4 regions of the Nonomuraea sp. NPDC005650 genome follow, and region 2 is predicted to be linked to each of the others. Evidence: riboswitches for the same ligand, from Rfam matches in the RefSeq annotation. Region 2 holds a riboswitch; each other region holds the start of a gene.

Region 1 (7,062 bases), on a different contig from region 2:
GTGGCCAGGTATTCGGCCGCCCAGCGGTCGATGAAACGCGCCCTGAGCGCGACGGAGGTCGCGAGGACGGCGTTCATCCCGGTCCGGGTGAAGTCGTGGTCGATGCGCCCGACCGTCTCGGCGGCCAGGTCGTCGCCGAGGATCGGCCGCGGGGACCGCGCGTCCAGCGCCCGCCCGTACAGGGTGGCGAGCAGTGTGGCCTTCTCCCCGGTGAGGTGCACCTTCTCCGGTGCCATACCTCTACGCTACCGCCGCGCGGGCCAGCGCCAGCGCGCCCAGCAGCGGCGCGTCGTCGGTGAAGTGGGCCGGGCGCACCTCCGGCGGGAACGGCACCGCCCGGCCTATCTCGGCCGCCAGCCTCGGCAGGATCAGGTCCGCCGCGCCCATCATGCCGCCGCCGACCACCAGGCGCTCGGGATCGAGCATCACGCACAGGTTCGCCACGCTCATGGCCAGCGTCCGCAGCGCCTCGTCCACCAGCTCCCGCGCCTGACCCTCGCCCAGGAGCTCGGCCGCCGTGACGGGGCGGCCCAGGACGGCGGCGCCGCGGGCGGCCAGCGCGCCGCCCGAGACGCGCTCCTCCAGGGGCACCCGGCCGTCGGCGAAGGCGGGTTCGCCCGGCGTCACCTGCAGGTAGCCGATCTCGCCGGCCGCGCCGTGGGCGCCCGGCACCACCCGGCCGTCCACGATAAGGGCCGCCGCCAGGCCGGTGCCCAGGTTCAGGTAGAGGCCCGTGGTGACCCCGCGCAGGGCGCCCCAGCGCAGCTCGGCCGCCGCCGCCGCGTTCACGTCGTTGTCGATGGTCACCGGGGTGGCGCCGTACGCCTCCTCCAGCAGCCGCGGCAGTTCGAGGCCCTCCCAGCCGGGGACGTTCGGGGCGAGCCGGACCACGCCGTCGCGGACCACCCCGCACGTCGAGAAGCCCACCGCGGCGGGCGCGCCGTCCAGGGCCCGGGCCGCGGCCAGCGCCCGCGCCAGCGTTTCGGGGCCGGTGTCCAGGCGGACGTGGGCGGACAGCGAGGGTCCGTCGGCCGTGGACACCCCGATGGCCACCTTCGTCCCGCCCACGTCGATGCCCAGGACCCGGGTCATCGGGCCGCGCCCCTGCGGGCGAGCGAGTCGATGGCCACGGCCAGCGCCAGCACCGCGGCGGTCACCATGAACCGCACGGAGGAGTCCACGCTGAGCAGGTACATGCCGTTGGAGATGGCCTGGATGACCAGGACGCCGAGCAGCGCGTCGTAGGCCCGGCCGCGCCCGCCGAACAGCGAGGTGCCGCCGATGACCGCGGTGGCGATCGCCATGAGGAGGATGTCGCTGCCGCCCGAGCCCTGGTTGACGGCGGACAGGCGGCTGGCGGCCAGGATGCCCCCGGCCGTCGCCAGCGTGGAGGCCAGCATGAACGCGAGGATCCTGATCCTGGTGACGTTGATGCCGGCACGCCTGGCGGCCTCGGCGTTGCCGCCGACGGCGTACAGGTGCCGGCCGAACGTGGTGTGCCTCAGCATGAGGTCGAGCAGCACCACCAGCGCCCCGAAGATGATCAGCAGGAGCGGCACGCCGCGGTCCGCCGACATGACGAGCACCGCCGCGGCGAGCAGCACCGCGAGCCCGCCCGCCTTCGCCAGCGACCACCACAGCGGCCCCACCGGCAGCCCGGCGGCCAGCCGCAGCCTCCTGACCGCGAGCGACGCGCCCGCCGACACGGCCACCAGGCCCGCCGCGACCGTCCACGCCAGCCAGCCCGGCAGCCAGGTGTCGCTCAGCTTCGAGATGAACCCGGTGAACGGCAGGTTGATCGTCCCGCCCTGGCGCAGCAGGTAGAGCAGCAGGCCGAGCCAGCCCATCAGCCCGGCCAGCGTCACGACGAACGACGGCATCCGCAGCTTGGTCAGCATCACGCCGTGCAGGAACCCGATCGCCGCCCCGACGGCGAGCGCCAGGAGGATGGCGAGCAGCGGGTTCCAGCCCTGCTTGACGTGGACGATCGTCATGATCGTGGCGCACAGGCCGCTGACCGAGCCCGCCGACAGGTCGATCTCGCCGAGCAGCAGCACCATGATGATGCCGAGCGCGATCGTGCCGGTGGCGGCCATCTGGAGCACGAGGTTGGTGAGGTTCTCGGGGGACAGGAAGCGGTCGTTGAGCGTGCTGAACACGATCGCGATCGCGATCAGCCCGCCGACGACCGGCCACGCGCCGACGTCCCCCTGCCGCAGCCGCTCGACCGCGACCTTCGGCGTGTACGGCCTGCGTACCAGCGTGTCGGTCATGCCCCTGCCCCCGTGATCGCGGCCACGATCTCCTCCTGGGAGGCGTCGGCCGTACGGAACTCACCGGCGTTGCGGCCCAGCCGCAGCACCACCACGCGGTCGCTCACCGCGCGCACGTCGGCGAGGTTGTGCGAGATGACCAGCACCGCGAGCCCGCGCTCGCGCAGCCGCCCGATCAGCGCCAGCACCTGCGCCGTCTGCTCGACCCCCAGGGCCGCCGTGGGCTCGTCGAGGATGACCAGCCGGGGCTCGCCGATGAGCGCTCTCGCGATGGCCACCGACTGCCGCTGGCCGCCCGACAGCATGGCGACCGGCACCCTGATGTCCCTGATGCGCACGTCGAGCTGGCCGAGGAGGTCGCGGGTCGCGCGTTCCATGGCGATGTGGCGCAGCAGCGAGCCGCGGCGGCGCTCGGTGCCCAGGAAGAGGTTGGCCACGACGTCGAGGTTCTCGCAGAGCGCGAGGTCCTGGTAGACGGTCGAGACGCCGAGGGCCTGCGCGTCGTGCGGGTTGGCGATCCTGACCGGCGAGCCGTCCACGGTGATCGTGCCGGTGTCCGGCGTCACGACCCCCGAGATGGCCTTGACCAGCGTGGACTTGCCGGCGCCGTTGTCGCCCATGAGGGCCACGACCTCGCTGGCGCGCAGGTCCAGGCCGGCCCCGTCGAGGGCCTGGACCGCGCCGTACCGTTTGGAGATCCCTGTCGCCGAGAGCATCTACTGGATGCCCTGCTTCTCGCAGGCGGCCTTGACCTCGCCCGTGCAGAGCTGGGCGGCGGTGTAGAAGCCGTCCTTCACGATCGTGTCCTTGACCTTGTCCGCCGTGACGGGGATGGGATCGAGGAGGAACGCCGGGATGTCGGCCGCGCCGTTGTTGACCTTGACGGGGGCGACGGGCTGCTCGCCCTTGGCGACGGCGACGGCGAGTTCGGCGGACTTCTCCGCCTCCGCCCTGATGTCCAGATATATGGTCATGTACTGCTCGCCGGTGAGGATGCGCTGCACGGCGGCCAGCTCGGCGTCCTGGCCGGTGATCGGCGGGAGCTGCTTGTAGCCCGCGCGCTTCATGGCCGCGATCGCGCCGCCCGCCATGCCGTCGTTCGCGGACAGCACGCCCGTGACGGTGTCCTTGCCCAGCGCGGTGATGGCCTGCTCCATCTCCTGCTGCGCCTTGTCGGGGCTCCAGTCCGGCGTGTCGAACTCCCTGCCGACCTTCACCTTCCCGTCCAGCACGCTCTTGGCGCCCTTCTTGTAGTCGGCGGAGCTGGGGTCGGTGGGGGAGCCGTGGATCATCACGATCTGGCCCTTGGCCGCCGTGCCCCTGGCGGTCATGGCGTCGAGCAGCGCCTGGCCCTGCATCTCGCCCACCCGTACGTTGTTGAACGAGACGTAGTACGCGTAGTCGATGCCCGAGATCAGCCGGTCGTAGGCGATGACCGGGACCTTCTTCTGCTTGGCCTGGTTCACCAGCGGGGCCACGGCGTTGGCGTCCACGGCGTCGAGCACCAGCACGTCGGCCTGCTGGGTGAGCGCGGCCTCGACCTGTTGCTGCTGCTTGGGGGCGTCCTGCTCGGCGTTGCTGTAGAGGATCTTGCAGTCGGGGCAGAGCGACTTGACCTTCGCCTCGAACAGCGGGCGGTCGAACGCCTCGTACCGGGTGGTCTTGGACTCGGGCAGGAACAGCGCGATCGTCTTGCCGCCCTGGCCCTGGCCCTGCGTGGTCGTGGTGGTGGCGCCGGTGCTGCCGCCGGTGTTCCCACAGGCGGCGGTCAGGAGGACCGCCGCGACAGGGATTGATCGCCATGCTCGGTGCATCGCACTTCGTCCTTCCGGATGTGCCGCCCCTGTGCTTGGTAAGAAAGGTAATTTACTATCAGGCGAGTTGGCTAGGGTTTGCTTCTTCAAGGGAGGGTGAGATGCGGGGCGACCTGGGTAATCCGCGGCTGCTGCGAGTGCTGAACGAGCGCCGCCTGCTCGACCATCTTCAGGAGCACGGCCCCGCCTCGCGCGCCGACCTCGCCAAGATCACCGGCCTGTCGAAGCCCACGGTGTCCGCGGCCCTGGCCGGGCTGGAGGAGGACGGGCTGGTTCACCTCGTCGGCGAGGTCTCCGGCCGCCCAGGGCCGGTCACGTCCCTGTACGACGTCAACGCCGCCGCCACCCACGTCGCCGGCGTCGACATCGGGCGCGACTGGATCCGGGTCGCCGTCGCCGACCTGCGCGGGACCTTCGCCGGCCGTACGGACCTGCGCAACACCGCCCGCACCTCCGCCGAGCTGGCCGTCCTGGTCGGGGAGCTGTGCCGGGCCGCCGCCCGCGAGGCCGAGGCCGACTGGCCCGCCATCGCCTGCGCCGTCGTCGGGTCGCCCGGCGTGTACGACCCGGCGCTCGGCCGCCTGGAGTTCGCCCCCAACCTGCCCGGCCCCGACCTGGCCGAGCGCCTGCGCGCCGCGCTGGAGGTCGACCTCGTCATCGAGAACGACATCAACCTGGCCGCCGTCGGCGAGCACGTGCACGGGGAGGGGCGCGGCAAGTCGAACTTCGCGCTGGTGTCCATCGGGACCGGCGTCGGGATGGGCATCGTGATCAACGGCGAGCTGTACGTGGGCGCCAGGGGAGCGGCGGGGGAGGTCTCGTACGTGCCCGCGGCCGAGGACCCGGCGCCACCGGCCGACGACGCCCTGGCCCACGGCGCCACGGAGGCGGTGGCCGCCGCGCCCGGCGTGGTCCGCGCCGCCCGTGCCGCCGGCCTGACCCTGGGCACGGCCAAGGAGGTCTTCGCCGCGGCGGCCTCCGGCGACCGCGTGGCCCGCTCGGTGGTGGAGGCCGAGGGGCGTCGCATCGGCGGCCTGCTGGTGGCGGTCGCGGCCGTGCTGGATCCGGAGGTGATCGTGCTCAGCGGCGGCGTGGGCCGCAACCTCGACCTCCTGGGGGCGGCCATCGAGAGCCGCATCGCCGAGCTCGGCCCGCTGCGGCCGTCGGTGGTGGCCAGCACGCTGGGCGACAGCGGCGTCCTGCTGGGCGCGGTGGCCCACGCCAGGACCCGCGCCTGGGACCTCATCTTCGACGCCCGCCTCCCCTGACCGCCCGTGGGGAGGCGGACGCCGGCGCCCGCTACAGGGTGGCCGTGAGCGTGGTGGGCGTGTCTTCGCGCTGCTTCTGGAGCTTGGACCAGAGCCGTACGCCCTTGGGGTCGGGGCGGACGCCGCCCACGAAGGAGTCCCGGCGCCATTGACTCAGGCGTTCTTCCTTGACCACGTCACCCGTGTGCGGCGAGTGGACCATGTAGCCGGGCCGGGAGATCATCCCGACGTGCCCGAGGTCGTGGAAGAAGACGAGATCGCCGGGTTTGAGGTGCTTCCAGGAGATCTTCCGGCCGAACGCGGAGTACTGTTCGGCCGCGGTGCGGGGCAGTTCGATCCCGGCGTGCTCGTACGCCCTGAGCATGAGCCCGGAGCAGTCGTATCCGCTCGGGCTGGCGCCGCCCCACACGTACGGTGTGCCGCGCTTGCTCATGGCGAACTTGAGGGCGATCTTCCAGGCGGGCTTCGGCGCCTGCTTCTCCTGGATCTTCTTGATCTCGGCGCCGGTCAGAGTGGTGGGGTTCTCGGGGGCGGCTGTGGCGTGGGCTGGGGTGGCCAGAATGAGCCCGGCGGTGCCCGCCGCCAGGACGATGGCGATTCGAGACAGGGGACTGTCCTTCCATGCGGCCGGCCGGGTTAGCTGACGGGCTCGGGCCTGGAAGTAGCCCTACGGCATGGGGATGCCGACTCGCCCCAGGGGGAAGTGGGTCCCCGACTCCACGCAACGGTTGCGCGGATTAGGCTGGTCGGTGACTTTAACGAAACGGTCAAAAAACCGCAATACGGACAAAGTGGGCGTCCGAAAAATGAGATGAAGTGTTCGTCAGGCGAGACGACGCGGTAAGGTACCGCCCATGGAGTCGCGTAACATCCGTCTGGCCGTCATCCCCGGCGATGGGATCGGCACCGAGGTCGTGGCCGAAGGGCTCAAGGTCCTGGAGGCAGTTGGCACGAAGTTCGAGCCCACCCACTACGACCTGGGCGCCGCACGCTATCACCGTACCGGTGAGACGCTGCCCGACAGCGTGCTCGAAGAGCTGCGCGGCTACGACGCGATCCTGCTCGGCGCCGTGGGCGACCCCAGTGTGCCGCCGGGCATCCTGGAGCGCGACCTGCTGCTCCGGATCCGCTTCGAGTTCGACCACTACGTCAACCTGCGCCCGGTCAAGCTGTTCCCCGGCGTGGCCACCCCGCTGGCCGACACGACGGCCGACGACATCGACATGATCGTCGTCCGCGAGGGCACCGAGGGCCTCTACGCGGGCACCGGCGGCGCCATGCGGCGCGGCACGCCGCATGAGATCGCCACCCAGGAGTCGCTCAACACCGCCTACGGCGTCGAGCGCGTGGTGCGGTACGCGTTCGAGAAGGCCGCCGCGCGGCCGCGCAAGAAGCTGACGCTCGTCCACAAGACCAACGTCCTCACCTACGCCGGTGACCTGTGGCAGCGCACGGTCAACCGCCTCGCGGCGGAATACCCCGACGTCACGACCGACTACTGCCACATCGACGCGGCCTCGATGTTCTTCGTGTCCCAGCCGGAGCGGTTCGACGTGGTCGTCACCGACAACCTGTTCGGCGACATCATCACCGACCTGGGCGCCGCCATCGCCGGCGGCATCGGCCTGGCCGCCAGCGGCAACATCAACCCCGAGCGGTCCGCGCCGAGCATGTTCGAGCCGGTGCACGGCAGCGCGCCCGACATCG
Region 2 (7,062 bases):
GAACACTCCGAAGACGAGCGCTTCAATCGCCCGGGCGGCGAGCCGTTCCCACCATTCCGCGGGCGGCGCGTCCGCCCGCGGCGGCGACCCGGCCATAACCCCCACCTCGCGTCATCGGCGGCCCAGGATCCCCATTTTGGTACGGCCCCCGCACACAAAACAGGGACCGGCACGAAGCCGGCCCCTGCTTTTACCCGACGCTTGGACTACTTGATCTTCACCACGACGGTGTTGGCGATCTTGTCCGCGAAGGTCTGCTGCAGCGGCTTGTCCCAGAGCTGCGAGGCGCCGTTGACGCCTACAGCGGCGTAGGCGAGCAGCGAGCTGAGGAAGCCCAGCGGGAGGGCGCCGAGCACGTAGCCGCCCCAGGTGATGCCGGCCCGCTTGAGCGCGGCATCGGTCGGCAGGCCGTCCTGCGACAGGGCCTGGCCCACGGGGACGACCTTGATGCCCATGACCATCTTGCCGACGGTCTGGCCCTTCGCCTTCAGCAGGAAGAAGTCGTAGCCGACCCATAGGGCGGTCACGATGATCGTGATCAGGATGCCCACGACCACGCTCGGGAAGAAGCCGCTGCTGGCGCCGCTGCCCGAGACGTAGCTGGCCACGAGGATCGCCGTCAGGATGCCGCTGATGACGAGGTTCACGACGAAGAGGATGACTCCGTCGATGAGCCTGGCCACCAGACGCTGCCACCACTCCGCGAGCGGTGCCGGCGCGCCGGGGGGCTGCACGCCCACCGGTCCGGGCTGACCGTAGGCCTGGCCGTAGCCGGGCTGGCCGTACTGCTGCGCCTGCCCGTAGCCCTGCTGCCCGTACTGCTGGTCGCCGTAGCCCTGCTGGGCGTAGCCGGGCTGCGCCTGCTGGCCGTAGCCCTGCTGCCCGTACTGGCCCTGCTGGCCGTAGTCGGACTGGGACTGGGGCTGCTGGCCGTACTGCTGCTGGCCGTAGTCCGCCTGGGACTGCGGCTGCTGACCGTACTGCTGCTGGCCGTAGTCCGGCTGCGACTGGGGCTGCTGGCCGTACTGCTGGCCCGAGGGCTGCTGCTGGCCGTAGCCCTGCTGCCCGTAGCCCTGCTGGGAAGCCTGCTGCTGGCCGTAGCCCTGCTGGCCGTAACCGGGCTGGGACTGCTGCTGCTGGCCGTACTGCTGGCCATAGCCCTGCTGGCCCGACTGCGGCTGCTGGCCGTAACCCTGCTGGCCGTAGTCAGGCTGCGATGCCTGCTGCTGGCCGTAGCCCTGGCCGTAGTCAGGCTGGGACGCCTGCTGCTGGCCGTAGCCCTGCTGCCCGTACTGGCCCTGCTGGCCGTAGTCGGGCTGGGACTGCTGCTGCTGGCCGTACTGGGGTTGCTGGCCGTACTGCTGCTGCCCGTACTGGGGTTGCTGACCGTACTGCTGCTGCTGGCCGTACTGCTGTTGCTGGCCATAGCCCTGCTGACCGTAGGGGGGCTGCTGCCCGTAGGCATCGTCCGCCCGGTAGCCGATCACAGTCGCATCCGGGTCGGGCTCGCCGGGGTGGCGGCCCGGGTTCTGCTGCCCGTACTGGGGGGGCGCAGAGTTGTCGCCGGATTCGTTCTGTGGATACGGCGGCTGTCCGGTACTCACCGTGTCACCTCGCTTCGAGTGCGCATGTGGCACGTGTCAGGACACATGCCTGTGCTGCCCAACGTATCGACATAGGTATCAACAATCACCTTTCCATCTGGTCAAGGTCCGCGTCACCCGATGTCAGGTGGAGCAGCATGCGGGTGTTGCCGAGTGTGTTCGGCTTGACGTGTTCAAGATCCAGAAACTCCGCCACACCCTCGTCGTACGAGGCCAGCAGTTCGGCGTACACCTCAGGGGAAACAGGTGTGCCCTGAATCGGGCGGAACCCTAGTCTCGCGAAGAAGTCGACCTCAAAAGTAAGACAGAATACACGCCGCAGACCCAAATCCTTAGCCTGCTGGATCAGTGCGGAGACGATCCGGTGGCCTACGCCCATCCCCCGGCACTCGGGATCCACGGCCACCGTGCGGACCTCGGCGAGGTCCTCCCAGAGCACGTGGAGCGCGCCGCAGCCGACGACCTGCCCGCCCCGCTCGGCCACCCAGAACTCCTGTACGTCCTCGTACAGCGTCACCGTGGCCTTTTCCAGGAGCCGCGGACCCGCGCCCGCATAGGTGTCCACCAGGCGCCTGACCATGCGCACGTCGCGCGTGCGGGCACGCCGGACCACCACCGCGGTCTCGGGCACTGTCAGTTCGGCCACCTGCTCCATGGTTCTCCAGGGTACAGATCTCATTACGGCTCAGCCCTAACTCCCATGTCTCGGCCCATCTTGTTACATCTTGTGGCCAGATCGGCACGGGCCCTGGCCTCCCACTCTCGCCCGTCGAAAGCGCGGACAAATAGGGCATAGGACCTCTTCCGCACGGGTGCCCACGAGATCACCTTGTGACCCTTCGGTTGTGAAACCTCTACAGACTTGGCAGTTCTGGTTGAGCAGGAACCCGGAGTGCATTAGTGTCCAGCGACAATGCCCTCCGCGTATCGCGCGGGAGGCACGCCCAATTCTCGCAAGGGAAGCCGGGGAACCGCCGGTGGCGACCTCCGACGCCACCACTGGGGTGAATCCGAGCCTCTCGGTAGGGCTGCTCCGGCCCGAACCCGTCAGCTAACCCGGTAGGCGTCTACGAGAGGAGCTGGTTGGTGAAGCGCACGCTCAGCGGTGGGGAGAAGTCGGCGGGCAAGCACGCCCGCCCTTGGGAACGGGCTCGGCGACCGCGCCGCTTCGGTGTGGTGAGTCTCACAGTCGCCGCGCTGCTGTTCGCCATCCCCGTCGGCTCGGCGTCCGCGGACCCCAAGCCCACGCTGAAGGATCTCGCCGACCAGGCCACGAAGCTGCACACCGACATCGAGACGCTGAGCGAGCAGTACAACGGCCAGCGGGAGAAGCTCAAGACCGCCAAGAAGGCCGCTGAGGCCGCGGAGAAGACGTTAACCAGCAGCGAGTCGGACCTGGCCGCCAAGCGCGCGAAAACCGCCATGCTGGCCCAGAACGCCTACATCACCGGCGGCCTGAAGACCCTCGCCTTCACCACCTCCGACGACCCCGAGGGCTTCCTCAACCGCGCCGCGACCTCGTACGCGATGCAGACCGAGCAGGGCGAGGAGATCAACGCCCTCACCAGGGCCATGGACACGGCCACCCGCGCCAGGCAGAGCGCCAAGGCCCGCATCGACGAGGTCCAGAAGCTCGTCACCGACCTCGACACCAAGCGCACCAGGATCACCAAGCTGGTGACGAAGGTCGAGAGCAGCCTGTTCACGCGGGCTCTGGGCGAGGCCGGGCGCCCCGGCACGCGGGCCGTGCGCGTCAACCTCCCGATCCCCGGCTCCGGCAAGGCGGCCGAGGCCGCGCGGTGGGCCCTCACGCAGCAGCTCAAGCCGTACGTCTGGGGCGCCGAAGGCCCCAGCTCCTACGACTGCTCCGGTCTCGTCATGGCGGCCTTCCAGCAGGTGGGCATCTCGCTGCCGCACTACACCGGCGACCAGTGGACCGCCGGCAGGCACATCTCACGCGAGGAGCTCCGGCCGGGCGACCTGGTGTTCTTCTACAGCGACCTGCACCACGTGGGCATCTACATCGGCGGGGGCATGATGGTGCACGCCCCGCAGACGGGCGACGTCGTACGGATCGCGTCGATCGCGAGGCGGCCGTTCGCCGGCGCGGTGCGCATCGCCGACTGAACCGCGGCCCCGGCGGCCCGCCGCGGCTAGATCAGCTGGCGACGGGCCGCCCAGGCCACGGCCTCGATCGCCGTGGCCACGCCTATGCGGTCACAGATGCCCCGCAACCTGCGGCGTACCGTGCGCCCGCTGATATCCAGCCGTCGCCCCACCCGATCAACCGTGACTCCCTTGGCCAGCTCCGCCAGCAGCGCCAAATCAGCATGGCTGAGCTCAACGCCTTCAGTGAGCACATCCATCGGGAGCCCTCCCCCCAACAGCAGAACTCGGACCTCACAGATGGGCCAAAGCCGCTCCTCGCAGACGGTAAACGCATCCTGGAAAGGTCGTCAAGCACGACAATCGCCGCACTTGACGAACGCTATTGACATGACCCGCTATATATGACGCACTCGCGATATGTCAGGACGGTGAGTGATCACATTGGGCCCTCCGGAATAGCCCTGACCAGCCTTCCGGTTTTCGATCTGTTCGGTATGAATATTCCGCATGATCGATAAGCTCGATATCGCGGGGAGCGCGTCTGTGGCGCGATCTTTCCGGCGCGCGACAAGCCACCAATCGCTCGCTTTGTACGGCACCGCCATACGATCCGCACACCCAGGTCAGGCGGCCGGTTAGGCCAATTTGATCAATCCGGCGAGACAATTGCCGCCGAGGGCCTCGACCGGCGGCCCGCCGCCCGGCGGGTGGCCCGCCCAGTTCACCGGGCCGGGCGACCTCGTTTCCCGGTGCCCGTACGCGGCGTGCAATGAGGCGATCACAGAGGCGCACGGGGCGCCGTGGACGCTCCGGGACGCGGAGCGGGACCCGCCTCCGCGGCCTTGACGCGATGCTTACAAGCGTCCTCTGATCGGAAACCGGGCGGCCCGGAAGCCGGATTCCCGACAGCGGTGATCGCTCAACCGGCGGCGGAGTCGTAGCGGTCCCTGGCGGCCTCGACGTCCCCGATGTGCGCCTCGGCCCAGCTCTTGATCGCGGCCACCAGCGGCATCAGGCTCTCGCCGAGCGGGGTGAGCGCGTAGTCCACGCGTACCGGCACCGAGGGGGTGAGCGTGCGCGAGACCAGGCCGTCGCGCTCCAGGCCGCGCAGGGTCTGCGTGAGCATCTTCTGGCTGACGCCCGCGACGCGCCTGGACAGGTCGCCGTAGCGGCGCGGGCCCTCCGAGAGCGCGGTGAGCAGGAGGGTGACCCATTTGTCGCTGAGGGTGTCGAGCAGCTTCCTGGAAGGGCATTGGGCGAAGTACGCGTCGAAGGTCTGCCTGGCCTCGTCGCGCCGCTCCGCCGCCGTCTTCGTGGCCACCCGATCGCCCCTCTCCGGCCCCTTACTTACTCCGAGAGAGTAACTCCCCCACAGAGATGGGCGTGCGGCGGGCCCGTTGGGGCGCCGCCGCACGCGCGAGCCGAGCGTGGCTCAGTGGGTGGGCTTGACCAGGGGGAAGAGGATGGTCTCGCGGATGTTCTTGCCGGTGAAGGCCATGATCATCCGGTCGATCCCCGCGCCCATGCCTCCCGTCGGCGGCATCGCGTACTCGAGGGCCTGCAGGAAGTCCTCGTCCAGCTGCATCGCCTCAAGGTCGCCCCCGGCGGCCAGGAGGGACTGCTCCATCAGGCGGCGGCGCTGCTCGATCGGGTCGATCAGCTCCGAGTAGGCCGTGCCCAGCTCCGTGCCGAAGCCGATCAGGTCCCACTTCTCCGTCAGCAGCGGGTTGTCCCGGTGCTGGCGGGTCAGCGGCGAGGTCTCCAGCGGGTAGTCCATGACGAACGTGGGCTGGACGAGCGTGTGCTCCACCAGAGCCTCGAAGATCTCCTGCACCAGCTTGCCCGAGCCCCACTTCGGGTCCCAGTGGATCTCGCGCCGGTCGGCGATCTTGCGCAGCTCCTCCAGGGAGGTCGAGGTGGTGATCTCCTCGCCCACGGCCTCGGACACCGCGCCGTACAGGGTGATGCGCGGCCACCGGGCGATCCCGAGGTCGACCTCCACCCCGTCGTGGACGACCACCGTGGTGTCCAGGGCGGCCACCACGGCCTTCTGGTACATCCGCTGGGTCAGGTCGGCCATGTCGTTGTAGTCGAGGTAGGTGCCGTACGCCTCGAGCATCGTGAACTCGGGGTTGTGCGTGGAGTCGGCGCCTTCGTTGCGGAAGTTGCGGTTGATCTCAAAGACCTTCTCGATGCCGCCGACCACGAGCCGCTTGAGGTAGAGCTCGATCGCGATGCGAAGGTAGAGCTCCATGTCGTAGGCGTTGATGTGGGTCTTGAAGGGCCGTGCCGTCGCGCCGCCGTGGATGGGCTGCAGCATGGGCGTCTCGACCTCGAGGTAGCCCTCCTCGTGCCAGAAGTCGCGCACCGCGCGCACCGTGGCGCTGCGCACGCGGGCCATCTTGCGCGCCTCGTCGTTGACGATGAGGTCGACGTAGCGCTGGCGGACGCGGGCCTCCGGGTCGGTGAGCCCGACGTGCTTCTCCGGCAGCGGGCGCAGGCACTTGGCGGTGATCTGCCAGCTGTCGGCGAGGATGGACAGCTCGCCGCGCCGCGAGGTGATGACCTCGCCGATCACGCCCACGTGGTCGCCCAGGTCGACGTCGCGCTTCCACGCGGCCAGCGACTCCTCGCCCACCTTGTCGAGCGAGATCATGACCTGCAGGTCGGCGCCGCCGTCGCGGAGCGTGGCGAAGCAGAGCTTGCCGCCCACGCGGTTGAGCATGACGCGCCCCGCGACCGCGACCGTGTCGCCGGTGGCGGTGTCGGGCTCCAGGCCCTGGTATTTCTCCCTGACCTCGACGTTGGTGGCCGTACGGGGGAAATTCACCGGGTAAGGATCGACGCCCTCGCTGCGAAGGCGGTCGAGCTTCTCCCTCCGGATGCGCATCTGCTCGGGAAGTTCGTCGCTCACAACATCAAAGGGTAGGGGATATGGCGACCTGCAAGGGTTCGTCGGCGCGCTGCAGGACCCCTGCAAGAACCCTCTCTTATCAATATCTCACGAGCTCAAGGGGGGATCCGGTACGGAGCCGGTCCAAGGGGAGCTCAAGGAGAGAAGATGTTCAAGAAGATCGCGACAGGCTTCCTCGCCGTCGCCGCCACCAGCGCTCTGGCCCTGTCGCTGCCTTCCGCCGCCAACGCCAGCACGGCCGCCGCGCCCCACTCCGACGACGACTACTCCGACTACTGGGGCCCCGTCTACGCCAAGAACGGCCTGGCGAAGTCGCAGGGCTGGATCGGCGTCAGCTGGGACGAGGACGGCGAGTCGAACGAGGTCACCGTCAAGGGCCGGCTCTACGACCTGGACAACCGCGACGAGGACGAGGGCGGCAAGTGCGCGTTCGTG
Region 3 (7,062 bases), on a different contig from region 2:
CCCAGCGGGCCAGGGAGTTCGTGCGGGAGCGGGACCTGGTCACGTTCGCCGGAGGCGAGGAGTGCGACGTGCTCCCGTCCGCCGAGTACACCCGTCCCGTTCTGTCCGTCGCCCACTACCTCTCGCCGCCCCCGCTGAGCGCCTCGCGCAAGGGCGTCTTCTTCGTCCCCTACACGCCCGACGACTTCACCCCCGAGCAGGTACGCCAGCGCCTGCGGACGAACTCGCGGGCCCAGATGCCCTCGATCGCCGTGCACGAGGCCTACCCGGGGCATCACTGGCACCTGTCGTACATGGCGGGCAATCCCCGTACCGTCAGGAAGGTCTTCCGCACCCCGTACTTCACCGAGGGCTGGGCCCTGTACGTCGAGAAGCTCCTGCACGAGCAGGGCTACTTCGACACCCCCGCCACCGAGCTGGCCCACCTGGACTGCCGGATCTTCCGGGCCTCCAGGATCGTCGTGGACACGGCGCTGCACTGCGAGGACATGTCGATCGAGGAGGCGGAGACGTTCATGGCGACCAGGGCGTCGCTGTCGCCGGGCACCGCTCAGGGCGAGGTGAACCGCTACTGCGCGTGGCCCACGCAGGCGCCTTCCTACCTCACGGGCGCGATCGAGATCGACCGCATCCGGGAGTCGTTCCAGGGGTCGCTGAAGGAGTTCCACGACCGGATCGCCGGGTCGGGCGGGCTGCCGCTGGGCCTGGCCGAGCAGGCGGCGCTCTCATAGGCGGCGCGGGAACGCCGGGGGGTTCAGCGCGCGCTCGACCACCGCGTTGAGCTGCTCGTCCGTGAGGATCGTGGGCTTGCCCACGCTGAGCCCCCGGACATAAACCTCGCACAGCCACTCCAGCAGCCGGGTGGCCTCGAACGCCTCCTCCAGCGTCGCCCCGACGGTCACCCCGCCGTGGTTGGCCATCAGGGCGGCCTTCTTGCCCTCCATCGCCGCGCGGACGTTGGCAGCCAGCTCGGGCGTGCCGTACGTGGCGTACTCGGCCACCTTGACCACCCCGCCGAGCATCAGCGCGTTGTAGTGCACGGGGGGCAGTTCGGTCATCGTGCTGGCCACGATCGTGCCGAACACCGAGTGCGTGTGCACGATGGCCCGGGCGTCCGTGGTCGCGTAGACGGCCAGGTGCATGGGGGTCTCGCTGGACGGCTGCAGCTCGCCCTCGACGAGATAGCCGTCGACGTCAACGACGGGGCACATCTCCGGGGTCAGCCGGTCGAGCGCCGCCCCCGAGGGGGTGACCGCGACGAGGTCCCCCTCGCGCACGCTCAGGTTGCCGGACGTGCCGATGACCAGGCCGAGCTCGACCGCGCGCCGGCCGTACTCGCACAACTGCTCGCGCAGGCTCATGCGTCGGCAATGTAGTCGGTCGTCCGAATTACGGCAATCCTTGTCACAGGCGATCGAGTGCCTGGAGCATGAGCCGCTCGATGTCGACGCGCCTGAGCCGGCCCGGGTAGAGGAGCAGGTGCAGGCTGAGGCCGTCCACCAGGGCGAGGAGGTGCTCGGTCAGGTCGTCGAGGTTGTCGTCGGTGCGCAGCTCGCCGGCCGCGCGGGCCTGGGCCAGCAGGTCGCGTACGGCGGCGCGCAGTTCGTCCGCCTCGGCGCGCTGGACCTCGGCCAGGCGCTCCGAGGCCAGGCTGCGGCTCCAGAAGCTGACCTCCAGGCGCGACTCCTGGGTGCGCTCGGCGTCCAGCGGCAGGTTGTCCAGCAGCAGCTCGCGCAGCGCGGCCAGCCCGGTCACGCCCTCGACCTTGCGGGTCAGCCGGTCGCGGATGCGCTGGTGGGACTGGCGCAGCGCCGACAGCAGGATCTCGTCCTTGTCGGCGAAGTAGTGGGCGAGCACGCCGTTGGAGTATCCGGCCTCCTTCGCGATGGCCCGCGTGGTGGCGGCGTCGATGCCGTCCCTGACGATCACCCGGCGGGCGGCTGACAGGACCTCGCGCCTGCGCTCGTCGTGATCGACGATCTTGGGCATCGGCTCCTCCATTGACTTTTTATTCGGACGTCTGTCTATTTAGACTATGACCGTCGCCACCGTCGGCGTCCACATCGTCGACATTCTCGCCAGGCCCATCGAGCACATCCCCGAGGGCCAGGACACCGTTCTGGTGGACCAGATCCGCCTCACCGCCGCCGGCGCCGCCGCCGGGACCGCCGTCGATCTGGTCAAGCTGGGCAACTCCGTGATCACGATGGGAGCCGCCGGCGACGACGAGCTGGGCGACTTCCTGGTGGCGGTGCTCGCCAAGCGCGGTGTCGACGTCTCGCGCCTCGTGCGCCGGGCGGGCGAGCAGACGGCCGCGTCGATCCTGCCCATCAGGCCCGACGGCGGGCGGCCCAGCTTCCACGTGCCGGGGGCGAACCTCGGCGTGACGTACGCGGACCTGGACCCCGACGTGCTGCGCGGCGTGCGGGCGATCCACCTGGGCGGGATGGACGTGACGTTCGGCCTCGGGGATCCGGCGTTCTTCGCCCTCCTGGACGAGGTGCGCGCGGCCGGCACCCTCGTCACCATGGACCTCCTTTCGGAGCTGCCCGACTTATTGGGAATGGCCCGCGCTTTCCTGCCGCACGTGGACTACGTGCTGCCGAACGAGTCGCAGGCCCTCCTCATGACCGGCGCCTCCGACGTCGGCGAGGCCGCCCGGACCCTGCTGGCCGACGGGCCCCGCGGCGTGCTCGTCACGCTGGGCGCCGCGGGCAGCCTCGTGGTCACCGCGGAGGGAGCGGAGTCGGTGCCCGCACTCAAGGTGGACGTCGCGGACACGACGGGCTGCGGGGACGCGTACTGCGCGGGGTTCCTGACGGGTCTCCTGCACGGGCAGGACGTGCTGACCGCGGCCCGCTGGGGCACGGCCGCCGCCGCCCACGTCGCCACGGGGCTCGGCTCCGACGCCGGCCTCATCGACCTCGACTCGACTCTAAGGATTCTCGGATGACCGACGCAGAACTCCGTCAGCGCGCACTGAAGGTCGTCCCCGGCGGCATGTACGGGCACCTGAACGCCGCCCTCTTCGCCCCCGGCTTCCCGCAGTTCTTCGAACGCGGCGAGGGCTGCCGCCAGTGGGACGTGGACGGTCGCGAGTACATCGACTTCATGTGCAGCTGGGGCCCGGTCGTGCTCGGCCACCGCCACCCCCGCGTGGAGGAGGCCGCCGCCCGGCAGGCCGCGCTCGGCGACTGCCTCAACGGCCCCGGCCCGATCATGGTGGAGCTGGCCGAGCTGCTCGTGGACACCGTGCCCAGCGCCGACTGGGCGATGTTCTCCAAGAACGGCACCGACGCCACCACGCAGGCGCTCATGGTCGCCCGCGCCGCCACCGGGCGGACCAAGGTCCTGATGGCGCACGGCGCCTACCACGGGGCCGACCCCTGGTGCACGCCCTCCCTGTCGGGCACGACGCCCAACGAGCGGGCCGACCTGGTGGAGTTCACGTACAACTCACTGAGCTCGCTGGAGGCCGCGGCGGCGACCGTGGAGGGCGACGTGGCGGCGATCATCGTGACGCCGTTCAAGCACGACTCGTTCGAGGACCAGGAGCTGGTGGAGCCCGCCTTCGCCCGGGGCGCCCGCGCCCTGGCCGACCGGCTCGGGGCCGCGCTGGTGATCGACGACGTGCGGGCCGGGTTCCGGGTCGACCTGCGGGGGTCCTGGGAGCCGTACGGGGTGCGGCCCGACCTGACCGCCTGGTCGAAGGCCATGGCGAACGGCTACCCGATCGCCGCCGTCACCGGCACGGACGCGCTGCGCGGACCGGCGCAGACGCTGTACTCGACGGGGTCGTTCTGGTTCTCGGCGGTCGCCATGGCGGCGGCCAAGGCGACCATCGAGACGCTGCGCGACACCGACGGCATCGGCGCCATGGAACGGGCGGGCACGCAGCTCCGCGAGGGGCTCTACGCGCAGGCCAAGTCCCACGGGTTCGTGGTGAACCAGACCGGGCCCGTCACGATCCCGTGGCTCAGCTTCGACGGGGACGCCGACCTGTCCGTCGCGATGTGGTGGAGCGACGCCTGCCTGCGGCACGGGGTCTACCTGCATCCGTGGCACAACTGGTTCATGTCGGCCGCGCACACGGAGGCGGACGTGGCCAGGGCGCTGGAGGGCACGGACCAGGCGTTCGCGGAGACTCGCGCCCACTTCGGCTAGGCGGCGGTGAGCTTGGTGATCTCCTGCACGACGGAGGACCAGAGCGGGCGCGGCAGGTCGTGGCCCATGCCCGGGTAGGTCACCAACCGGGCGCCCGGGATGGCCGCGGCCGTGGCCTGCCCGCCCGCGACCGGGATGAGCTGGTCCGCCTCCCCGTGCAGCACCAGCGCGGGCACCCCCACGCCGGCGAGCGACGCCGTGCGGTCCCCCGAGGCCATGACGGCGGCCAGTTGCCGGGCCGTCCCGTCGGGGTCGAAGCAGCGGTCGAACGCGAGTCCGGCCAGCGTGGTGATCCGCTCGCGGTCCAGCTCGTATCCGGGCGAGCCGATGATCGACCAGGTCCGCACCGCCTGCTCCAGGACCGCCTCGCGGTCGGCGGGGGGCCTGCTCATGAGGGCGGCGAGCGCGGCGTCCGTGGGCGGGGCCACCGAGGGGCCGGGCGTGGACATGATCGAGGTCAGGGTCAGCACCCGGCCCGGGTGGCGGATGGCCAGCGCCTGGGCGATCATGCCGCCCATCGACGCCCCGACGACGTGGGCGGCGGGCCAGCCCAGCGCGTCCATGAGTCCGGCCGTGTCGTCGGCCAGGTCGTCCAGCAGATACGGCGAAGGCGCCCCCATGGCGGGAACGCCCTTGTCGTGGAAGTGCGTGGACAGGCCGACGTCGCGGTTGTCGAACCGTACGACGTGATGTCCCTGGTCCGCCAGCAGCTCGCAGAGCCCTTCATCCCAGTGGATGAGCTGGGCGCCGAGCCCCATGATGAGGAGCAGGGGGCGCCCGTCGTGCGAGCCGAAGCTTTCGTAGGCGATTTCGATGCCGTTCGCGGCCGCGCGGATGGTCACGAAGACCAGAATGACATTCTGGTCCGGGGTCCGTAAAGCTCAGCCCATGAGGAGGTTGCGGACGCGCTCACTGGCGAGCGCCACTCCGCCGCCCGCCACGGCCACGGCGCTGGCCACGACCGCGCCCGCGCTGGAGCTCCACTCTTCGGCCTCGCGCGCCCGAGGCACGGCCACGCCGCCCGCGGGGGGCTCGGCCGGGTTGTCGTCGTGCTCGGACCAGGCGCCGGTCGAGAACGGCACCGGGTAGTTCTTCTTGCCGGGCCCGTCGCCCCACTTGGTGATGACGTAGTCGACCTTGATGTGCCCCTGGCCGCCGACGCCGTCGACGCCGAGCGTGTCGGTGTTGAACGTGCCGCCGGTCAGCTCCGCGAACGTCTTGCCGTCCAGGTCCAGCATGACCCCGTTGTTGGAGGGGATGCCCGGGCCGCGGTCGCCGACGAAGAAGGGCAGTTTCTTGCCGTCGTGGATCACGTAGCCCTCGGTCATGAGCGGCCAGCTCGGGCTGGCGGCCAGGCCTTTCTGCATGGGCTTGCCACTGGCGGGCAGACCGGTGTCCCCGGCGCGGCCGGAGGAGTCGTCCCAGAAGTACGAGGCCGTGGTCGAGCCCTTGAGCAGGACCTTCTCATCCGTGTTGGAGTCGGCGTGGGCCGCGGTGCAGGCGATCGTGAGAGTGCTGACGGCGGAGGCGGTGAGCAGAGCGAGGGTACGCAGGCCAAAACGTGCAGACATGAAAAGTAAGTCCTTCGCGAGGGGGCAGGGAGGTTGCGCTCGCTTGAAAAAGGGCGTAGCAGGACAAGCACCTGACGGGGGGAGAGCTACGCGGAGCGCGAAACAAGCCTGGAGAAGGGGCCGCTCAGAGGGCGGTCGTCATCACGCGGTAGGGGTGTTCTACGTGATCATTCATGTAATGCATATGTCCTCTCCATCTCGCCTACCGGGTTAGCTGACGGGTTCGGGCGTGGAGTTGCCCTACCGACACAAGGTCGGATTCACCCCAGGGAGGTGGGTCCCCGGTTCCCGAGCGATCGGGATTCGGCGCCAGCCGGCTGGTCCCCTCTGGGTAAGGGCCATGCCACCAGCTGGTAAGTGGCCAACACTCTAACCACGTATTCCGGACAAACACAAACACTTCGTCATGAATCGGACTAAAGATCTACCCGCCTCGGCAAAATGAAAGGGGGCACGGCATTGCCGTACCCCCTAGAAATTCCCGGCCTCAGCCGCCGCTCTTGCGCCTGAACGATCTTTTACTCGCAGCCGGACCGTGCGCCCCGTGGATCTTCGACGGGTCGCCGCCCTTGCCACCGGCGCCCGAGTCCGCGTGCTGGTTACGCTTGCGCTCCAGCGCCTCGCGAAACTTGCGCTTCATCTCGTCCTCGGGAGTCTCGCTGACTTCCGGCTCCGGTGTATCCGCCATGAGGACCTCCATGGTGTTGGGGACTATCACAGCTTCGCATGGCGCCGCTTATGACGCGAAACTGGCCTCAGCCCTGGCCTGCGGCGTGGCGGGCACCTCCAGCCGCCGACCCGGCATCACCACCAGCGCCACCAGGGCGAGCAGCGCCCCCGCCACTCCCAGCGACGGGATGACCGCCGCGGCGGCGGAGGCATGCGCGGCGGCCAGGCCGTGCGCCGGCGCGTCCGCGGCGACCGTGGAGGTGTAGAGGGTGCCACCGACGGCCAGCGCCACGGAGCCGCCGATCTGGCGGAAGAAGGTCAGGTTCGCCGACGCGATGCCGATGTACTGCGGCTCGACGGACTGCTGGGCGGCCACGGTCAGGCCGGACAACATCGGGCCCATGCCGAGCCCGATCAGCAACATCCAGCCCGCCAGCAGCAGCCCGTCGGTGTGCGCGGTCAGGTTCAGGCAGAGCAGGGCGCCGGCGGCCAGCAGGAACGGGGAGGCGAGCAGCCACGGCTTGTAGACCCTGGTCCTGGACATGAGCGTGCCCATGAGGACGCTGCCCAGGACCATGGCCAGCGTCATCGGGTAGATCCTCAGCCCGGACTCGGTGGCGCTGACGCCGAGGGACTCCTGGAAGTAACGCGGCAGGAA
Region 4 (7,062 bases), on a different contig from region 2:
CGTGGGCCGACCGGACGGCCGAGCTGTCCGGCATCGAGGGCGTGGAGCAGGTGTTCTGCTTCGAGAACCGGGGCGAGGAGATCGGCATCACGCTGGCCCACCCGCACGGCCAGATCTACGCGTACCCGTACGTCACGCCCAGGACCAAGCTCCAGCTCGCCGCCGCCAGGCGCTACACGAAGGGCAACCTGTTCGCCGACGTGCTGGCCGCCGAGCGGGCCGCCGGGACGCGCGTGGTGGCCGCCAACGAGCTGTGGACGGCGTTCGTGCCCGCCGCCGCGCGGTGGCCGTACGAGGTGCACATCTACCCGCACCGGCACGTGCCCGACCTGGCCGCGCTGACGGAGGAGGAGCGGTCGGCGTTCGCGCCGCTCTACACGTCGGTGTTGCGGGCCTTCGACGACCTGTTCGGCGTGGTGATGCCGTACATCTCGGCCTGGCACCAGGCGCCCGTGCGGCAGGACCGCGAGCTCGGCTACCTGCACCTGGAGCTGTTCAGCATCAGGCGGGCGCCGGGCAAGCTCAAGTACCTGGCCGGGTCGGAGTCCGCGATGGGGGCCTTTGTGAACGATGTGCTGCCGGAGGAGGCCGCACGGATGCTTCGATCACGAGTAGATCACTATTAGATTTCTAATGGGGGTCGCGTGACTCGTGATCTACCACTAATATCCCTTTTGTGGCTGCCGTAACAGCAGCCACACGCCTAATCCCGGGCGAGTCGCCCGGGAGCCGGGGACCCATCTGCACCTGGGGTGAATCCACTTCGGTGGTAGGGCACGCAGCTCCCAGCCCGAACCCGTCAGCTAACCCGGTCGGCAGAGGGAGAGGAACATCCACGTGGCGGCTCCGTCCCCCGCGGCCCTTGCCATCAGCCTGCTGGCCGCGGCCGCCGTCGGCCTCCTGCCGGCGACCGCGGCCTCGGCGGCCCCCAAGCCGTCCGAGACCGAGCTCCGCACCCAGCTCAAGCAGCTCAACGGCAAGGTCGACAAGCTCATCGAGCGGTACAACCTCAAGCGGGTCGAGCTGGCCAAGGCGCAGGAGGCCGCCAAGGCGGCCAAGGAGCGACTGGCCGCCGCGGAGCAGGCGCTGGCCACGGCCGAGCAGCGGGTCGGCGACCTCGCCAGGATGCGCTACCAGAACCACGACCCCTCGCTGCCCTCCGCCCTGATGGTCCAGAACGGGGGCGGCGCCGCCCTGCTCGAACAGCTGACGGCCGAGCAGCAGGCGCTGGTCCAGGGCGTGGCCAAGGCCCGTGACGACAAGCAGAGGGCTTCCGACGAGGCCGCCGCGCTCGCCACCCAGATCGGCGTGGACGCCAAGGACGTGGCCGCGCAGCGCGACGAGGCCGAGGACGTCATCGACGACATCAAGAAGAAGCTCCAGGACCTCGTGCCGTTCGGGCCCGGCCGTCAGGCCAACGGCAGCTGGGCGCCCGAGCTGCCCACAGGCTCGGACAACATCACGGCCCGTACCCGGCTGATGAAGGCGGAGCTGGAGAAGAACTTCAAGCTGCCGTTCTCGGTGGGCTGCTTCCGCTCGGGCTCAAGCGGCGAGCACCCGCTGGGGCGGGCCTGCGACTTCATGATGAGCAGCGGCGGCTCGATGCCGTCGGGCATCAACAACGCCCTGGGCGACCGCATCGCGGAGTGGGCGCTCAAGAACAAGGCCAAGCTCGGCGTCAAGTACGTGATCTGGAAGCAACGCATCAACATGGGCTCGGGCTGGCGGGGGATGTCGGACCGCGGCAGCGTCACCGAGAACCACTTCGATCACGTCCACATCTCGATGAACTGAGCCGATGCGCTGTGTCGACGCATCGGGGCCATAAGGTCGGACATCGTGACTGAAGACACCCGGATCCCGCCGCCCCTCACCGGTGACGAGCGGACCACGCTGAACAACTGGCTCGAATGGCACCGCGCCACCCTCGCCTTCAAGTGTGAGGGCCTGTCGGACGACCAGCTACGCCTGCGCTCCGCCTCGCCCTCGACCCTGTCCCTGCTCGGCCTGGTCAGGCACATGGCGCACGTCGAACGCAGCTGGTTCCGCCGCGTGCTGAACGGCGAGGACATTCCCAAGCTCTGGGACAAGGACCGCGACAACGACGCCGACTTCAAAGAGGTGGACACCGCCTCCGTCAAGGAGGCCTTCACCACGTGGGAGGAGGAGATCGAGCGCGCCCGCGCCATCTCGGCAGCCAAGCCGCTGGAGGCCGTCGGCGACCGCAACGGGCAGGTCTGCACCCATCGCTACATCCTCATCCACATGGTCGAGGAGTACGCCCGGCACAACGGTCACGCGGACCTGCTGCGCGAGCGCATCGACGGGGCGATCGGCGACTGACGGGGATCGGGGCCCCGGATCAGGGCTCGGTGCGGAACAGGGCCCACACGGCCTTGCCGCCGCGGGCCAGGGGGTCCCAGCCCCAGCACTGGCTGTAGGTCTCGACGATGTAGAGGCCGCGCCCGTTCTCCGAGATGAAGTCCGGCTCCTTGGGCCGCGGCACCTCGTCGCTGGGGTCGGCCACCGCCAGCAGCACGTGCGGCTGTACGCGCATCAGCAAGAGCTCGATCTCCCGCCGGCCCGCCGCGTACATCGCGTACCGCACCGCGTTCGTGACCAGCTCCGAGACCACCAGCGCGGCGTCGTCGCTCAGTTCTTGCAGGCCCCAGCCCTTGAGGGTCGAGCGGGTCACGTCCCTGGCCGTCTTCACGGAGTCGGCCTGAAAGGGCAACGGGCACGAGGTCGTGTACGGCTTGCCGCCCATGAGGAGGTGGTCGAAGCCCACTTCCCGGGTGATCTGCAAAGCATCGGCAGTGGTCAGAGGATCCTCCACCATTCTGCCGATACCTCCCCGTTCAGCCCGAGTTAGTGCATGTTTGGCCCAATATGCACTAAGCCATCATGGGTCACGATCGCTGCACCTGCAAGACCCAAATGCACGTGCACTTGCATTGTGCAGTAGCAAGCTCTGTTTTGGGGCATAACTCTGCGAATCGGACACGAGGTTGAGACCTTGTCATAACCGGCAATGTGGTGTCACTGTGTGTGCGGACCTTGATAGGAGGCAAAGTGACGCAGAACCAGCCGGGTTCCGGGCCGACGGCGCTGCGCATCCTCCTGGGCTCCCAGCTGCGTAAGCTCAGGGAAGCGAAGAACGTCACTCGTGAGGAGGCGGGCCACCTCATCCGTGGCTCGGAATCCAAGATCAGCCGCATGGAGCTGGGCCGAGTGGGGTTCAAAGAGCGGGACGTGGCGGATCTGCTGACCCTGTACGGGGTCATCGACAAGCAGGCCCGCTCCGCCGTACTCGACCTGGTCGCCACCGCCAACGAGCCTGGTTGGTGGCACCGGTTCAACGATGTCCTGCCCACGTGGTTCCAGGCGTTCGTCGGCCTTGAAGAGGCCGCCGCCAGGATCAGGACCTACGAAGTCCAGTTCGTGCCAGGACTCCTGCAGACCAAGGAGTACGCAAGGGCCGTCGTGACCGCCGGATCGGCGGGGATCGGGGCCGAGGAGATCTCCAGAAGAGTGGATCTCCGGCTGGAGCGCCAGCGGATGTTCGACAGACCTGACGGGCCAGTGTTCTGGGCCGTGATCGACGAGGCCGCGCTGCGACGCCCCATCGGCGGCGTCGAGGTGATGCGGGCCCAGATCGAGCACCTCATCGACTTGATGCGCCAGCCCAAAATCACGATTCAGATCATGCCGTTCAGTTTCGGCGGGCACAGCGCGGAAGGCGGGGCGTTCAGCGTCCTGCGCTTCCCCGACACCGACCTGCCCGACGTCGTGTACGTCGAGCAGTTGGCCAGCGCGCTCTACCTCGACAAACGTGAGGACGTGGACCGATACACCGAGGTGATGGAGCGGCTCTGCGCTGTGAGCACCACTCCGGACGAGACGGTCGAGCTCCTGCGGACGATCGCGGACGAGTTCTGACGGACGGTTACGGATGATCGCGGGCGACTTGTGACGGCGCGGACGTCGTTGTTGGGTACGCATCTGCCCTAGACTGGCCATCGGCGTTGGATCCCGCCGAAGCGGAGCATGCCCAACACCGCTCATGTGGGCGCGGCGCGTGTGCCGTTACCGATGGACGCGCCCGCGATCACTCGTAGCTTGATCAAGGAGACCATTCCGTGAAGACCGCTGTCGAGGAGCTCAGCCCGACCCGGGTCAAGCTCACTGTCGAGGTGCCGTTCGACGAGCTGCGCCCGAGCATGGATGCGGCGTACAAGAAGGTCGCGCAGCAGGTGCGCGTCCCCGGGTTCCGGCCTGGCAAGGTTCCGGCCCGCATCATCGAGCAGCGCTTCGGTCGGGCGGTGGTGCTGGAGGAGACCCTCAACGACGCGGTGCCCAAGCTGTACGGCAAGGCCGTCGACGAGCTCGACGTCTTCCCCGTCGCCCAGCCCGACATCGAGGTCACGAAGATCGACGACGGTGAGCAGATCGAGTTCACCGCCGAGGTCGACATCCGGCCCAACTTCGAGGTTCCCGCCTACCAGGGCCTCGAGGTCACGGTCGACTCCGCCGAGGTCTCCGACGAGGACGTCGACGCCCAGCTCGACGCGCTGCGCCAGCGCTTCGCGACGCTGGCCGGCGTCGAGCGCGCGGCCGCCAACGGCGACTTCGTCGTCATGGACCTGCGTGCCGAGATCAACGGCGACAACATCGAGGAGCAGCAGGCCAGCGAGGTCTCCTACGAGGTCGGCGCCGGCTCCGTGCTCCAGGGCCTGGACGCCGCGCTCGAGGGCATGTCCGCGGGCGAGGAGAAGAGCTTCAAGACCGAGCTGGTCGGCGGTGAGAACGCCGGCGAGGAAGCCGACGTGATCATCAGCGTCAAGTCGGTCAAGGAGAAGGTCCTGCCCGAGCTCGACGACGAGTTCGCCCAGCTCGCGAGCGAGTTCGACACGCTCGACGAGCTCAAGGCCAGCATCCGCGAGCAGGCCCGCCGCAACAAGCTGATCGACCAGGTCGTCCAGGCCCGCGAGAAGGCCCTCGACACGCTGCTGGAGCAGATCGACATCCCGCTGCCGGACAGCGCGCTCAAGGCCGAGATCGACGCCCGCCAGCACAACCTCAACCACCAGATCGCCGAGAGCGGCCTGAGCCGCGAGGCCTTCTTCCGTCTGTACCAGACGACGGAGGAGGAGCGCTTCGCCGAGTTCGAGACCAACTCCGCCCGCGCGATCAAGGTCGGCTTCGTGCTCGACAAGATCGTCAAGGCCGAGGAGCTGGGCGTCTCCGAGCAGGAGCTGACCAACTTCGTCGTGCGCCGCGCCATGGAGATGGGCGTTCAGCCCAACGAGCTGGCCAAGCACCTCGCCGACAACGACCAGCTCACGCTGGCCATGGTGGAGATCGTGCGCGACAAGGCCAAGGCGGTGCTCGGCGACGGGGCCAAGGTCGTCGACACCGAGGGCAACGAGGTGGACATCAAGGCGATCTACGCCGAGATCAACGGCCAGGAGGTCGTGGAGGAAGAGGCCGCCGAGGACACTCCCGCCGAGGAGAAGTCCGAGGCGTAACCGCCCTCTCGTTCGTTTCCGAAGCCCCCGGCCGTCCGGCTCGGGGGCTTCGGCCTTTTCCGGGGCGTTCATGGAAAGTTTTCCGGGGCGTTCAGGGAAAGAGCGTGCGGGCCGTGTGAGGCCCTCAGAGGGCTCGTGAGCATCCGAAGGGCCTCGACGGGGCCCAGGTGCCGGTGGCGCGCCCAGCAGGCCGTGCGCGGCGCTTCAGGGAGCCGAGCCCCAGGAGGGCGCGACGAACCTGCGCCGTCAGCGAACAGTCCCGGGGACCGGGCATGAGCTGTGCGCGGCGCGCGTTAAGGTCACAAGCAAAGCCAATCGATTACGACGCATCGGAAGGTGACGCTGTGACCAGCCCGCCGACCTTCTATCAGCCTGAGTCGCGAGGCCGTGAGAACGGCTCGTCCTTCCGGCTTGAGGACCAGCTTTACCAGCGCCTGCTCCGGGAGCGGATCATCGTGCTGGGGCAGGAAGTCAACGACGAGATCGCCAACCGGATCTGCGCCGAGCTCCTCCTGCTCGCGGCCGACGACCCCGACCGTGACATCACGCTCTACATCAACTCGCCGGGTGGCTCGGTGAGCGCTGGCATGGCCATCTACGACATGATGGAATACGTACCGAACGACGTTTCCACGGTTGTGATGGGCATGGCCGCCTCGATGGGGCAGTTCCTGCTCACCGCGGGCACCAAGGGCAAGCGGTACGCACTGCCCCATGCCAGGGTCATGATGCACCAGCCGTCCGGAGGCATCGGCGGCACCGCGGCCGACATCGCCATCCAGGCCGAGCAGATGCTCTATGTGAAGAAGACGCTGGCCGAGCGGATCGCCTTCCACACGGGCCAGCCGCTGGATCAGATCGAGGCCGATTCCGACCGCGACCGCTGGTTCACGGCCGAGGAAGCCAAGGACTACGGCTTCATCGACCACGTGGTCCGCAGTGCGCGGCAGGTGCCCTCGCAGGGCCCGGTCTCCTAAGGGGGAGTAGAGAAGTGAATATCCAGAGCCGCTACGTTCTCCCCTCCTTCGTCGAGCGCACGTCATATGGCGTGAAGGAGATGAACCCGTACAACAAGCTCTTCGAGGACCGCATCATCTTCCTCGGAGTGCAGATCGACGACGCGTCGGCCAACGACGTGATGGCCCAGCTGCTGACGCTGGAATCGCTCGACCCCGACCGTGACATCAGCATCTACATCAACTCGCCGGGTGGCTCCTTCACCGCCATGACGGCGATCTACGACACGATGCAGTTCGTCCGGCCGGAGATCCAGACCGTCTGCCTGGGCCAGGCAGCCTCGGCCGCGGCCGTGCTGCTGGCCGGCGGCACCCCGGGCAAGCGTTTCGCGCTGCCCAACGCCCGGGTGCTGATCCACCAGCCGTCCACCGAGGGTGGCGGCCAGGGCAGCGACATCGAGATCCAGGCCCGCGAGATCCTTCGCATGCGGTCCCTCCTCGAGGACATCGTGGCGAGGCACTCCGGGAAGACCTCCGCTGAAGTCCGCAAGGACATCGAACGCGACAAAATTCTCAAC

Evidence for each region. Region 2 has a riboswitch for cyclic di-AMP ahead of ABZS69_RS04285 (C40 family peptidase). Riboswitches for the same ligand answer to the same signal wherever they lie in the genome.
Region 1: linked by a shared signal. The riboswitch ahead of ABZS69_RS37745 (C40 family peptidase) and the one ahead of ABZS69_RS04285 (C40 family peptidase) in region 2 are both predicted to bind cyclic di-AMP.
Region 3: linked by a shared signal. The riboswitch ahead of ABZS69_RS36985 (hypothetical protein) and the one ahead of ABZS69_RS04285 (C40 family peptidase) in region 2 are both predicted to bind cyclic di-AMP.
Region 4: linked by a shared signal. The riboswitch ahead of ABZS69_RS18520 (hypothetical protein) and the one ahead of ABZS69_RS04285 (C40 family peptidase) in region 2 are both predicted to bind cyclic di-AMP.

What each region holds. Positions count from the first base shown of each region.
Region 1 covers NZ_JBEXCR010000025.1:100,355-107,416, reverse strand. The annotation lists gene ABZS69_RS37775 (class I SAM-dependent methyltransferase) at 1-236, opposite strand, end outside; gene ABZS69_RS37770 (ROK family protein) at 241-1,092, opposite strand; gene ABZS69_RS37765 (sugar ABC transporter permease) at 1,089-2,273, opposite strand; gene ABZS69_RS37760 (ATP-binding cassette domain-containing protein) at 2,270-2,989, opposite strand; gene ABZS69_RS37755 (sugar ABC transporter substrate-binding protein) at 2,990-4,087, opposite strand; gene ABZS69_RS37750 (ROK family transcriptional regulator) at 4,189-5,355, shown strand; gene ABZS69_RS37745 (C40 family peptidase) at 5,387-5,788, opposite strand; cyclic di-AMP (ydaO/yuaA leader) riboswitch at 5,966-6,109, opposite strand; gene ABZS69_RS37740 (3-isopropylmalate dehydrogenase) at 6,210-7,062, shown strand, end outside.
Region 2 covers NZ_JBEXCR010000002.1:319,327-326,388, forward strand. The annotation lists gene ABZS69_RS04270 (RDD family protein) at 1-96, opposite strand, end outside; gene ABZS69_RS04275 (RDD family protein) at 207-1,604, opposite strand; gene ABZS69_RS04280 (amino-acid N-acetyltransferase) at 1,690-2,259, opposite strand; cyclic di-AMP (ydaO/yuaA leader) riboswitch at 2,536-2,685, shown strand; gene ABZS69_RS04285 (C40 family peptidase) at 2,691-3,731, shown strand; gene ABZS69_RS04290 (LuxR C-terminal-related transcriptional regulator) at 3,758-3,970, opposite strand; gene ABZS69_RS04295 (helix-turn-helix domain-containing protein) at 4,633-5,034, opposite strand; gene lysX (bifunctional lysylphosphatidylglycerol synthetase/lysine--tRNA ligase LysX) at 5,146-6,627, opposite strand; gene ABZS69_RS04305 (hypothetical protein) at 6,775-7,062, shown strand, end outside.
Region 3 covers NZ_JBEXCR010000024.1:146,608-153,669, reverse strand. The annotation lists gene ABZS69_RS37015 (DUF885 domain-containing protein) at 1-731, shown strand, start outside; gene ABZS69_RS37010 (class II aldolase/adducin family protein) at 726-1,361, opposite strand; gene ABZS69_RS37005 (TetR/AcrR family transcriptional regulator) at 1,405-1,989, opposite strand; gene ABZS69_RS37000 (carbohydrate kinase family protein) at 2,036-2,953, shown strand; gene ABZS69_RS36995 (aminotransferase class III-fold pyridoxal phosphate-dependent enzyme) at 2,950-4,164, shown strand; gene ABZS69_RS36990 (alpha/beta hydrolase) at 4,161-5,006, opposite strand; partial or broken gene ABZS69_RS36985 (hypothetical protein) at 5,238-5,621, opposite strand; cyclic di-AMP (ydaO/yuaA leader) riboswitch at 5,920-6,054, opposite strand; gene ABZS69_RS36980 (DUF5302 domain-containing protein) at 6,223-6,423, opposite strand; gene ABZS69_RS36975 (MDR family MFS transporter) at 6,472-7,062, opposite strand, start outside.
Region 4 covers NZ_JBEXCR010000010.1:4,710-11,771, reverse strand. The annotation lists gene galT (galactose-1-phosphate uridylyltransferase) at 1-626, shown strand, start outside; cyclic di-AMP (ydaO/yuaA leader) riboswitch at 691-832, shown strand; gene ABZS69_RS18520 (hypothetical protein) at 838-1,794, shown strand; gene ABZS69_RS18515 (DinB family protein) at 1,840-2,343, shown strand; gene ABZS69_RS18510 (ATP-binding protein) at 2,363-2,839, opposite strand; gene ABZS69_RS18505 (helix-turn-helix transcriptional regulator) at 3,073-3,939, shown strand; gene tig (trigger factor) at 4,140-5,528, shown strand; gene ABZS69_RS18495 (ATP-dependent Clp protease proteolytic subunit) at 5,873-6,505, shown strand; gene ABZS69_RS18490 (ATP-dependent Clp protease proteolytic subunit) at 6,520-7,062, shown strand, end outside.